2 linked regions of the Variovorax paradoxus genome follow. Each later gene encodes a partner of the first gene's protein in a complex. Links are inferred from orthologs where the notes say so. Each region holds a gene or a part of one and is shown on either strand. Other genes may lie near its edges.

Evidence for each region.
Region 2: the proteins of xseB (region 1) and xseA are in contact, whole or in part, in a cryo-EM structure (PDB 8TXR), measured with the Escherichia coli proteins. The link is inferred for Variovorax paradoxus from one-to-one orthologs.

What each region holds. Positions count from the first base shown.
Region 1 is NZ_LR743507.1:2,442,163-2,447,412, reverse strand. The notes cover bases 1-2,896. They hold xseB (exodeoxyribonuclease VII small subunit), read right to left. Parts: upstream 1,634-2,896; coding sequence 1,367-1,633; downstream 1-1,366. Other genes in these bases: AACL56_RS11030 (aromatic ring-hydroxylating oxygenase subunit alpha), read left to right, coding at 1,867-2,896; AACL56_RS11040 (polyprenyl synthetase family protein), read right to left, coding at 450-1,370; dxs (1-deoxy-D-xylulose-5-phosphate synthase), read right to left, coding at 1-428. Also shown: more of AACL56_RS11030, read left to right, coding at 2,897-3,006; AACL56_RS11025 (DMT family transporter), read left to right, coding at 3,154-4,071; AACL56_RS11020 (sulfurtransferase), read left to right, coding at 4,113-5,021; AACL56_RS11015 (DUF2796 domain-containing protein), read left to right, coding at 5,072-5,250. UniProt on the Escherichia coli protein: Bidirectionally degrades single-stranded DNA into large acid-insoluble oligonucleotides, which are then degraded further into small acid-soluble oligonucleotides.
Region 2 is NZ_LR743507.1:3,132,810-3,138,870, reverse strand. The notes cover bases 2,433-5,372. They hold xseA (exodeoxyribonuclease VII large subunit), read right to left. Parts: upstream 4,588-5,372; coding sequence 3,277-4,587; downstream 2,433-3,276. Other genes in these bases: AACL56_RS14385 (MotA/TolQ/ExbB proton channel family protein), read left to right, coding at 4,907-5,372; AACL56_RS14395 (superoxide dismutase), read right to left, coding at 2,646-3,227; AACL56_RS14400 (DUF192 domain-containing protein), read left to right, coding at 2,433-2,566. Also shown: icd (NADP-dependent isocitrate dehydrogenase), read right to left, coding at 1-1,106; AACL56_RS14410 (cell envelope biogenesis protein TolA), read left to right, coding at 1,326-1,649; AACL56_RS14405 (hypothetical protein), read left to right, coding at 1,805-2,002; more of AACL56_RS14400, read left to right, coding at 2,102-2,432; more of AACL56_RS14385, read left to right, coding at 5,373-5,539; AACL56_RS14380 (ExbD/TolR family protein), read left to right, coding at 5,640-6,061. UniProt on the Escherichia coli protein: Bidirectionally degrades single-stranded DNA into large acid-insoluble oligonucleotides, which are then degraded further into small acid-soluble oligonucleotides.

The DNA.
Region 1 (5,250 bases):
ATGGCCACGGTGTGGCGGTCTTCGCCCTTCTGCTTCGCGGCCATGGCCATGCCCAAGGCGGCCGAGATGCTGGTCGACGAGTGCGCGGTGCCGAAGGTGTCGTACTCGCTCTCGGTGCGCTGCGGAAAGCCCGAGATGCCGCCGATCTGGCGCAGCGTGGGCATGCGCTCGCGCCGGCCCGTCAGGATCTTGTGCGGGTACGTCTGGTGGCCCACGTCCCACACCAGCCGGTCGTGCGGCGTGTTGAACACATGGTGCAGCGCGACCGTGAGTTCGACGGTACCGAGGTTGGAACTCAGGTGGCCGCCGGTGCGCGAGACGTTGTCGAGCACGCAGGCGCGCACTTCGTCGGAGAGCTGGCGCAGTTGGGCCCGGTCGTATTTGCGGATCGGTGCGGGGTCGTGGAGTGTGGGGAGCAGCGGAGCCATGAAGGGTTGTTCTTTTCTCTCTCAGCGATCTCGGTCGACCACCATGTGGGCCAATGCGCGCAGCGCTGCGGTGTCGGCCAGCCCGCTTCGTTCCAGCGCGGCGAGCGCGTCGGCCAGCAGCTGGCGGGCCTGGGCGCGCGCGCCGTCGAGGCCGAGCAGCGAGACGTAGGTGGGCTTGTCGGCCGCTGCGTCCTTGCCGGCGGTCTTGCCCAGGGTCTGCGAGTCGGCGGTGACATCGAGGATGTCGTCGACCACCTGGAACGCGAGGCCGATGGCCGCGCCGTAGTCGCGCAGCGCAGCCAGCGCGGCCGATGAGACAGGGCCGCATGCAGCGCCCATCTCCACGCTGCCCTGCAGCAGCGCGCCGGTCTTCAGGCGGTGCATTTCGCGCAGTTGCGCTTCGTTCAGTGCGATGCCGACGCTGGCGAGGTCGATCGCCTGGCCGCCCGCCATGCCCTGGCTGCCCGCGGCGCGTGCGAGCAGGCGGCACAGCGAGGCCTTCATCGCGGGTGGAATCTCGTCGCCTTCGGGCGTGAGCAGCTCGAAGGCCAGGGCCTGCAGCGCATCGCCGGCCAGCAGCGCGTCGGCCTCGCCGAACTTGACGTGCACCGTGGGTTTGCCGCGGCGCAGGACGTCGTTGTCCATGCACGGGAGATCGTCATGCACCAGCGAATAGGCGTGGATCAGCTCGGTGGCGCAGGCCGCGCGCAGGGCCGCGACAGTGTTGCCGCCGACGGCCTCGCTGGCCGCCAGCACCAGCAGCGGCCGCAGCCGCTTGCCGCCGTCGAGCACGGCATAGCGCATCGCGTCGCCGAGCAGCACCGGCGCATCGACGCCGACCCAGCGCGACAGCGCCGATTCGACATTCGCCAGGTGGGGTTCGCTCCATCCGGCCAGGGTCTTCGCGTCCCAATGGGGGGGATTCATCGTCGCGGCGCTCATTCGGCCGCCCAGGCCTTGAGGCTGCCCGCGTCGAGCACCTTGATCTGGTCCTCGACCGCCTGCAGCTTGTCGCGGCAGAAGGCGAGCAGCGCGGCGCCGCGCTGGTAGCTGCCGAGCAACTGGTCGAGCGGCAGCTGGCCCGATTCGAGTTCCGCCACCAGCTGTTCCAGTTCCTGGAGTCCGGCCTCGTAGCTGGCAGGCAGCGGGCCGGTATCGGGCGTTGCCGCCGGGCTGGTCGGGGAAGGAGAAGGCACCTTGGGCATGCAAGCGAAACGTGGGTGAAACCGGGCATTTTAGGACGGTGACCCGGGCGCCCGCCGCAGGCACCCCGAAGCCGGACAAAAAGGCGAGGGGCAAAAAAGTGCCCCCCGGGTACAATGCGAACTTCTCTCGTTGACGAAGTCAGCACCCTCTTCGGGCCGCCGAACCACACAGGCGGCGCCTTTCCGTTCTTTTTTCTTCTTCTCTCCCTGTGGGGAGCTTGGTCAGGTCCTCCATGTCTGATTTAAGTCTTCAACTGCAGCAGGCCGCGAGCCAACTTCCAGTTTCCGCGTATTTCGACGAGGCCCTCTATGCCCGCGAAATGCAGAACCTTTTTGCGCGAGGGCCCCGCTATGTCGGCCATCGCCTGGCCGTGCCCGAAAAGGGCGATTTCCATACGCTGCCCCAGGAGCACCAGGGCCGCGCGCTGGTGCACACGCCCAAGGGCGTGGAGCTGATCTCCAACGTGTGCCGCCACCGCCAGGCCCTGATCCTGAAGGGCCGGGGCCAGCTCGACAGCCAGACCGGCGGCAACATCGTCTGCCCGCTGCATCGCTGGACCTATGCCGCGAGCGACTCGCGCACCACCGGCACGCTGATCGGCGCCCCGCACTTCGAGCAGGACCCCTGCCTGAACCTGCACAACTACCCGCTGACCGAGTGGAACGGACTGCTGTTCGAAAAGAACGCCGACGGCTGCGGCCCCGACGTGGCCGCCGACATGGCCGGACTCGGACCGCAAGCCGATCTCGACTTCTCGGGCTACGCGCTCGACCGCGTCGAATTGCACGAGTGCAACTACAACTGGAAGACCTTCATCGAGGTCTACCTCGAGGACTACCACGTCGGCCCGTTCCACCCCGGCTTGGGGCAATTCGTCACCTGCGACGACCTGCGCTGGGAGTTCAAGCCGCGCTACTCGGTGCAGACGGTGGGCGTGGCCAACCGGCTCGGCCGCGCGGGCAGCCCTGTCTACCAGAAGTGGCAGGAGCAGCTGCTCAAGTACCGCGAAGGCAAGCCGCCGAAGTACGGCGCCATCTGGCTCACCTACTACCCGCACGTGATGGTCGAGTGGTATCCGCACGTGCTCACGGTGTCGACGCTGCACCCGGTCAGCCCGACGAAGACCCTCAACATGGTCGAGTTCTTCTATCCCGAGGAAATCGTCGCCTTCGAGCGCGAGTTCGTCGAGGCCCAGCAGGCCGCCTACATGGAAACCTGCGTGGAAGACGACGAGATCGCCGAGCGCATGGACGCCGGCCGCCGCGCGCTCATGCTGCGCGGCGACAACGAGACCGGCCCCTACCAGAGCCCGATGGAAGACGGCATGCAGCAGTTCCACGAGTGGTACCGCAGCGCGATGCAGAACGCCTGAGCCGATGAACGCGGCATCGACGGGTGTTCGGGGAACACCGCGGAACCGGCTTCGCCGGGCCGCCGGTGTTGCCCCCGGCGAGGGGGCAGGAGAAGCGACACGAAGTGCGCGAAGTCTGGGGGAGAGCCAATAGTGCAAGCGCTGTGGATGGTGCTGGGGGCCTTTCTGTTCGCCACGATGAGCGTGGTCGTCAAGATCGCCTCCGAGTGGTTCAACAGCGGCGAGATGGTCCTGGGACGCGGCCTGATCGGCATCGTGTTCCTGTGGCTGCTGGCGCGCAGCCGCGGGGTGTCGCTGGCCACCAGGTACCCCGGCATGCACGCATGGCGCAGCACCATCGGCGTGGTGTCGCTGGGCGCGTGGTTCTATGCGATCGCGCACATGCCGCTGGCCACCGCGGTCACGCTCAACTACATGAGCAGCGTGTGGGTCGCGGCCTTCCTCGTGGGCGGCGCACTGCTGGCCTGGGTGCCGGTGCCCGGGCGCGACGGCCGGGTCCAGCGACCGCCTTTGCAGGGCGCGCTGGCCATGACGGTGCTCGCGGGCTTCGTGGGCGTGGTGCTCATGCTCAAGCCCAGCGTCAGCGGCAACGAGGGTTTCGCCGGCATGCTGGGCCTGCTGTCGGGCCTGACCGCCGCCTTCGCCTACATGCAGGTGGTGGCGCTGTCGCGCATCGGCGAGCCCGAGTTGCGCACCGTCTTCTACTTCGCGGTCGGCTCGGCCGTGGCCGGCGCTTTCGCCACGGCCGCCACGGGGTTTTCGGGCGGCAGCGCATGGACATGGCAGCATGCGCTGTGGCTGCTGCCGATCGGCCTGCTCGCCGCCCTCGGACAACTTTGCATGACGCGCGCCTACGCCACGGCCAAGACCCAGGCCGGTACGCTGGTGGTCGCGAACCTGCAGTATTCGGGCATCGTCTTCGCTGCGTTCTACGGCGTGCTGGTGTTCCACGAGCGCATCGACGCCGCCGGCTGGGGCGGCATGGCCCTTATCATCGCCAGCGGCATTGCTGCAACTGTGTTGCGACAACGGGCGGTGCCCAAGGCGCCGGCGGAAGAACACTGACAGACGCAACGACGACGTCACTTTTCGAAGGAGCAAGCACCATGTACACCACCCTCATCTCCGTCGAACAGTTCCAGCAGCTGCAGGCGGGCGACACCCCGCACATGGTGTTCGACTGCAGCTTCGATCTCATGAAGCCCGAGGCAGGCGCGCAGCAGTACGCCGCCGCGCACATTCCGGGCGCTCACTACGCCAACCTCGACACCGACCTCAGCGCCAGGCATGGCGCACCCGGCGCGCATGGCGACGTGGTGGTGGCGCAGGACGACGGGATTCCGGCCTCGGGCGGGCGCCATCCGCTGCCCAGCCGCGAGAAGTTCGCGCAATGGCTGTCGAGCATCGGTTTTGCCAACGGCATGCAGGCCGTGGTGTACGACCGCAACGGCGCCAACTACTGCGGGCGCCTCTGGTGGATGCTCAAGTGGATGGGCCACGACGCCGTGGCCGTGCTCGACGGCGGCCTGCAGGCCTGGCAGGCCGCGGGCGGCGAAGTCACGGGCCGCGAGGAGCCCGCTCGCTTCCAGTCGAACTTCGTCACCGGCGAACCGATCGCGAAGCTCGTCACCACCGACACGGTGGTGCGCCGGCTCGGCCAGCCTGACCAGAACCTGATCGACGCACGCGCCGGTGCACGTTACCGCGGCGAGGTGGAACCTCTGGACCCGATTGCCGGTCACATCCCGGGGGCACTCAACCGCCCCTTCGCCGAGAACATCGGCCCAGACGGCAAGTTCAAGCCGGCCTCGCAACTGCGCGCCGAGTTCGAATCGCTGCTCGGGGGCCGGGACCCGGCGAGCGTTGTCCATCAGTGCGGCAGTGGCGTGAGCGCCGTGCCCAACCTGCTCGCGATGCAGATCGCGGGTCTGGGGACGACCGCGCTCTATGCCGGCAGCTGGAGCGAATGGAGCAACACGCCGGGGCTGCCGACCCGGCAAGGCGCTGAACCATGACATTGACGAATCGACGATTCCGGACACTGCAACGCACCGCCGGTCTCGCAATGGCCGCCGCACTTTTCGCGGCCGCCCCGTTCCTGCCGGCCCAGGCGCAACAGCAGCACGCGCACGTTCACGGCCAGCTCAAGCTCGACGTGGCCATCGACGGCCCCACGGTGGTGATCGACATGGAGTCGCCGCTGGACAACATCGTCGGCTTCGAACGCGCGCCCAAGACCGATGC
Region 2 (6,061 bases), 690 kb from region 1 along the record:
TGGCGCAGCATCATTTCGGCCGAGAGGATCTCGGAGCCAGGATTGACGTAGTCCTTGCCGGCGTACTTGGGAGCGGTGCCATGCGTGGCTTCGAACATGGCGACGGTGTCGCTGATGTTCGCGCCGGGGGCAATGCCGATGCCACCGACCTGCGCGGCCAGCGCGTCGGACACGTAGTCACCGTTGAGGTTGAGCGTAGCAATCACGCTGTACTCGGCGGGACGCAGAAGAATCTGCTGCAGGAACGCATCGGCGATGCTGTCTTTGACGGTGATTTCCTTGCCAGACTTCGGATTCTTGAACTTCATCCAAGGCCCGCCATCGATGAGCTCGGCGCCGAACTCCTTGGCCGCCAGGTTGTAGCCCCAGTCACGGAAGCCACCTTCGGTGAACTTCATGATGTTGCCCTTGTGCACCAAGGTGACGCTGGGCTTGTCGTTGTCGATGGCGTACTGCAACGCCTTGCGCACCAGGCGCTCGGTGCCCTCGATCGACACGGGCTTGACGCCGATGCCCGACGTCTCGGGAAAGCGGATCTTCTTGACGCCCATTTCGTCCTGCAGGAACTTGATGAGCTTCTTGGCCTTGTCGCTTTCGGCTTCGAACTCGATCCCCGCATAGATGTCTTCCGAGTTCTCGCGGAAGATGACCATGTTGGTCTTGTGCGGCTCGCGCACCGGGCTGGGCACGCCCTTGAAATACTGGATGGGCCGCAAGCAGACGTACAGGTCGAGTTCCTGGCGCAACGCGACGTTCAGCGAGCGGATGCCGCCACCGACGGGTGTGGTGAGAGGGCCTTTGATGGAAATGACGTAGTCGCGCACCGCCTGCAGCGTTTCCTCGGGAAGCCAAACGTCGGGGCCGTAGACCTTGGTCGACTTCTCTCCGGCATAGACCTCCATCCAGTGGATCTTCTTCCTGCCGCCGTAGGCCTTGGCGACTGCGGCATCGACCACCTTCAGCATGACGGGCGTGATGTCCAGGCCGGTGCCGTCGCCTTCAATGAAAGGAATGATCGGTTCGTCAGGCACATTGAGCGAGTTGTCGGCATTGACCGTGATCTTCTGACCTTCGGTCGGGACTTTGATGTGCTGATAACTGGTCATGAGGGGGTTCGGCTCTGGGGATCGACTTAATTTTGACGAGTGTCAGCGAATTCAGACACGGGGTGGATTCGCTGTACAGACTGTGAACAAATCGCTGTACATTTTAGACGCAACCCATCAGCGGGCGTTTGTCAACCGGCGAGCCAATGGGCTCGTTAGTGGCTGACCTTCTGCTCGCCGGGAGGCGTTTCCAACCAATTCTCGATAGAGGAATCATCAATGAGCAAAGTTCTCGCAGTCATGATCGCCGGCCTGTTTGCCGCCGGTGCATATGCCCAAAACCCCACCGGCACCACGCCCGAGCAAGGTAACGCCAGCAACAGCAAGTCGCAACAACGCGCTGAAACGAAGAAGGCTGGCAAGCCCGCTGGTCAAGTCAAGGCTGCTGCCGGCGACGAAGCCAAGACGCCCGAAGGCGGCGCCATCGGTGCCGACAAGGCCGCTGCCTCTGGCGAGAAGCGCGCCGAAACCCGCGACCAACGTCGTCGCAACAAGGACGGCAGCATCAAGCGCAAGTCGACCCAAGGCGGCACCCCGAACTGATTCGGCCGGCCTCCCGAAAAAAGCGCTCCATCGGAGCGTTTTTTTTTCGCCCATCGTCGTGGAATGACTGTCAACCGCTTCGTGCAGGGTCCGTTGAATGTCTACCTTCCGAGGGGAAGGGCTATCCAGATCAACGAATTTCAAAGGATTTCTCCATGAACAAGCTGCTCGCAGCCCTGGTCGCCGGCCTCTTCGCTGCTGGTGCTTTCGCTCAACAAGCCGAACCCGCCAAGGCCGCTCCCGCAGCGCCGAAGGCCGCCAAGCACGCCACTGCCAAGAAGCACGTTGCCGCCAAGAAGCACAAGGTCCGTCACGTGGCCAAGGCTCACACCGCCGCTACCAAGAAGGTGTAAGCTTTCCAGCCCACCGGCAATGCCCGCATCAGCGGGCATTTTTTATTGGCATTTTTTGAGTTAGGCGGGGCCTCGATCCCGTCCTGAAAGAGTCGTCCGATGTTCAAGCGTCTCGCCGCCCTGCTCCTCGTGTCCGCGTCCTTCATGACGTCTTCGCACGCCCAGCAGCAACAGCTTCCCCAGACCGACCTGCAACGCACGCAGCTGTCGATCGGCCTCTACAAGATCGACACGCAGATCGCGCAAACCCCTCGGCAACGCGAAATCGGCCTGATGTTCCGCAAGGAGATGCCGCAGGCAGAAGGCATGATCTTCGTCTTCGAGCAACCTGCCACGCAGTGCTTCTGGATGCGCAACACCATTCTTCCGCTGACCGCCGCGTTCGTGGCCGACGATGGCCGCATCGTCAACCTGGTCGACATGCAGCCGATGACCGAGAACTCGCACTGCTCGCTGGAACCGGTGCGATACGTGCTCGAGATGAACCAGGGTTGGTTCGCCAAGAAGAACATCAAGAAGGGTGCGAAGATCGGCGGCGAGCTGTTCGCGGCCACCAAACGCTGAGTTCCTGCCGCCTCCAGGCGGGAAGAGCGCAAAAAAAGCCGACCCGGAGGTCGGCTTTTTCGTTGGGCGAAGCTCGGTATCAGCCGAAGTTCTTCGCCGCGAAGTCCCAGTTGGCCAGCTTGGCCAGGAAGGTCTCGACGAACTTCGGGCGCAGGTTGCGGTAGTCGATGTAGTAGGCGTGTTCCCAGACGTCCACCGTCAGCAGCGCGGTGTCGGCGGTGGTCAGCGGCGTGCCGGCGGCGCCGGTGTTCACGATGTCCACCGAACCGTCGGCCTTCTTCACCAGCCACGTCCAGCCCGAGCCGAAGTTGCCCACGGCCGACTTCACGAAGGCTTCCTTGAACGCGTCGTAGCTGCCCCACTTGGCATCGATGGCCTTGGCCAGCGCGCCGGTCGGAGCGCCGCCGCCTTGCGGCTTCATGCAGTTCCAGAAGAAGGTGTGGTTCCAGATCTGCGCAGCGTTGTTGTAGATGCCGCCGCTGGACTTCTTGACGATCTCCTCGAGCGTCATCGACTCGAATTCGGTGCCCTTCTGCAGGTTGTTGAGGTTCACCACGTAGGCGTTGTGGTGCTTGCCGTAGTGGTACTCGAGGGTTTCCTTCGAATATTCGGGGGCCAATGCGTCGAGTGCGTACGGCAGGGGTGGGAGCACATGTTCCATGGTTTTTTCTCGTGGGTTGGTTGTGGGAATCAAGGATTCTAGGAATTAATCATCGCGGTCGCGTCGGACGCGTTCCCGTCGCATCGCTCCAAGTGACGGTCATGTCGACCTCGCCATCGGCCAGCCGTGCCGTGACCGCGTCGCCGGCCTTGAGTTGCCTGGCGCTGACGATGGCATGACCATCCGTGTCGGTCAGCCACGCATAGCCACGCTGCAACACCAACGCGGGGTCGAGCAACCGCAGGCGCAGCGCCACGCGCTCGAGGCGCTCGCGTCGCTGGGCCAGCGCACGCTCGAATTTCAAAGGGAAGTCGGAGGCGATGACACGCGGCACCTGCGCCAGCCGCTGACGTCGCGACAGCACGGCGTACTGCAAGCGCTGCGCATGGTGTGCAAGCCGAAGCTGCTGCCGCGCGACAAGGTTCGAGGGACGGCCCAGGCGCCCCGCCGCCTGGTCAAGCCGCTGTCCGAGCGCGTCCAGACGACTTCCCAGCGCATCGTTCAATCGTTCATCCAGCAGATCGATGGCTCCGAGCCACAGGTCGCGCGGCGCGCTGACGAGCTCGGCCGCGGCCGTCGGCGTGGGCGCACGCAGGTCGGCGCAGAAGTCGGCGATGGTGAAGTCGGTCTCGTGCCCGACCCCGCTGATGAGCGGCACCGGGCTCTGCACGATGGTGCGCGCCAGCGTCTCGTCGTTGAACGCCCAGAGATCCTCGATGGAACCTCCACCCCTCACGAGCAGGATGACATCGACCCTGGGTTCGTCGAGTGCGTAGAGCGACTGCAGCGCACGCACCAACTCGCCGGGCGCGTTGGCGCCCTGCACTGCCGCCGGAGCGAGCACGACCGGAATGTGTGGAACACGCCGCCGCAATGCCGTGACGACATCATGCAAGGCCGCGGCGCCCAGCGACGTGACGACACCGACCGCGCGCGGCATCGCAGGCAGCGCCCGCTTGCGCGCCGGATCGAAGAGCCCTTCCGCCTCGAGCCGCGCCTTGCGCTGCATGAATTGCTCGAACAACGCACCTTGCCCGGCACGCCGGAGGCTTTCGACCACCAATTGCAGATCGCCGCGCGGCTCGTAGACGGCAAGGCGTCCACGCACCTCGACCTGGTCGCCGTCACGGGGAGAAAAATCGAGCAGCCCGGCTGCGCGGCGGAACATCGCACAACGCAGTTGGCCAGACTCGTCCTTGAGCGCGAAGTAACAATGTCCACTCGACGCGCGAGAAAAGCCCGAAATCTCGCCACGAACTGTGACAGGGTTGAAGCGCGCATCGAGGGCGTCCGCGACCGCTCGGCAGAGGGCGCCGACCGCCCAGATGCGCGGCCCCGGGGCGGAATTCGTATCACGCATGCTCACCGCTCGCACGCATGGCGCGATGCCACTCTTCCACAACGAGCAACACGCCCCGCGCTCACCACTCGAACGCTAGTACAGGCGCACGGTTCCTCGTGCAAGCCATTGATTTCATTGAATAAAGTGCTGCTCAAAATTCAGTCGTTCCAGCGAAACGGCCATCCCATGCGGGTTCGGGCCGGTTGCGCGGCAGGTTAATCACAAAGTTATCCACAGAATCTGTGCGTCCCCGCCGACACCGAAAGTAGGTGCGTGCCGATGGTTGGCTCAGTGGATAATCGCCGCGCATTTGCAGTCTACGGACCGGAGGATTTTCTTGTTTTCCATCATAGTTGCCGCGGGTTGGCCGATCTGGCCCTTGCTCGCTTGTTCGGTCATTGCGCTCGCGCTGGTTATAGAACGTTTCACGAGCCTGAAGACCGTGAGGGTGCTGCCGCCGAAGCTGCTCGACGAAACCATCACCGTGTCGCACGGCGCCATTCCCGGACCTGACGTGGTGACCAAGCTGGAACGCAACTCGATGCTGGGCCAGGTTCTGGCCGCCGGACTCCGGGCGCTCAACGCCAACCCGCGTTGCACCGAAGACGACCTTCGCGCAGCCATGGAAGCCTCTGGCCGCACGGTGGCGCACAAGCTGGAACGCTACCTTCCGGCACTCGCCACCATCGCCTCGGCCGCTCCGTTGCTGGGCCTGCTGGGTACGGTGATCGGCATGATCGAGATCTTCGGCTCGCAGTCGCCCGGCAGCGGAGCCGTCGGCTCGGGCAACCCGGCGCAGCTGGCGCACGGCATCTCGATCGCGCTGTACAATACCGCCTTCGGCCTGATCGTGGCCATTCCGACGCTGATCTTCTGGCGCTACTTCCGCAGCCGCGTCGACGAATACCTGCTGAACCTCGAGTTGTCCGGCGAGCGCTTCGCCCGCCACCTGAACGCGCTGCGCAAATGACGGCCCTCACGCTTGCGAGAGCGCATGCGGCGCAGTCAGACGGGGGCGCGTCCGCTTCCTCGAGGCGGCTTGGCGGAGGCCGGTCATGACCCGAGGGCGCATGCAGTTCCGCCACGGTGCGCGCGACGAGCCTGAGATCAACCTGATCCCGTTCATCGACGTGCTGCTGGTCATCCTGATCTTCCTGATGCTGTCGACCACGTACAGCAAGTTCACGGAGATGCAACTGCGGCTGCCGACGGCGGACGTCGACGCGCAGCGCGACTATCCTAAGGAAGTGATCGTGGCCGTGTCGGCCGATGGCCGCTACTCGATCAACAAGACCCCGGTGGCCGATCGCAGCGTCGAGACCGTGACCGCGGCGCTGGCGGCCGCAGCCACCGGCGGCAAGGACAGCGTGGTGATCATCAGCGCCGACGCCACCAGCCCGCACCAGGCCGTCATCACGGTCATGGAAGCCGCGCGCCGCGCCGGCCTGATGCAGATCACCTTCGCAGCGCAGTCGACGGCGCAAGCCGGACA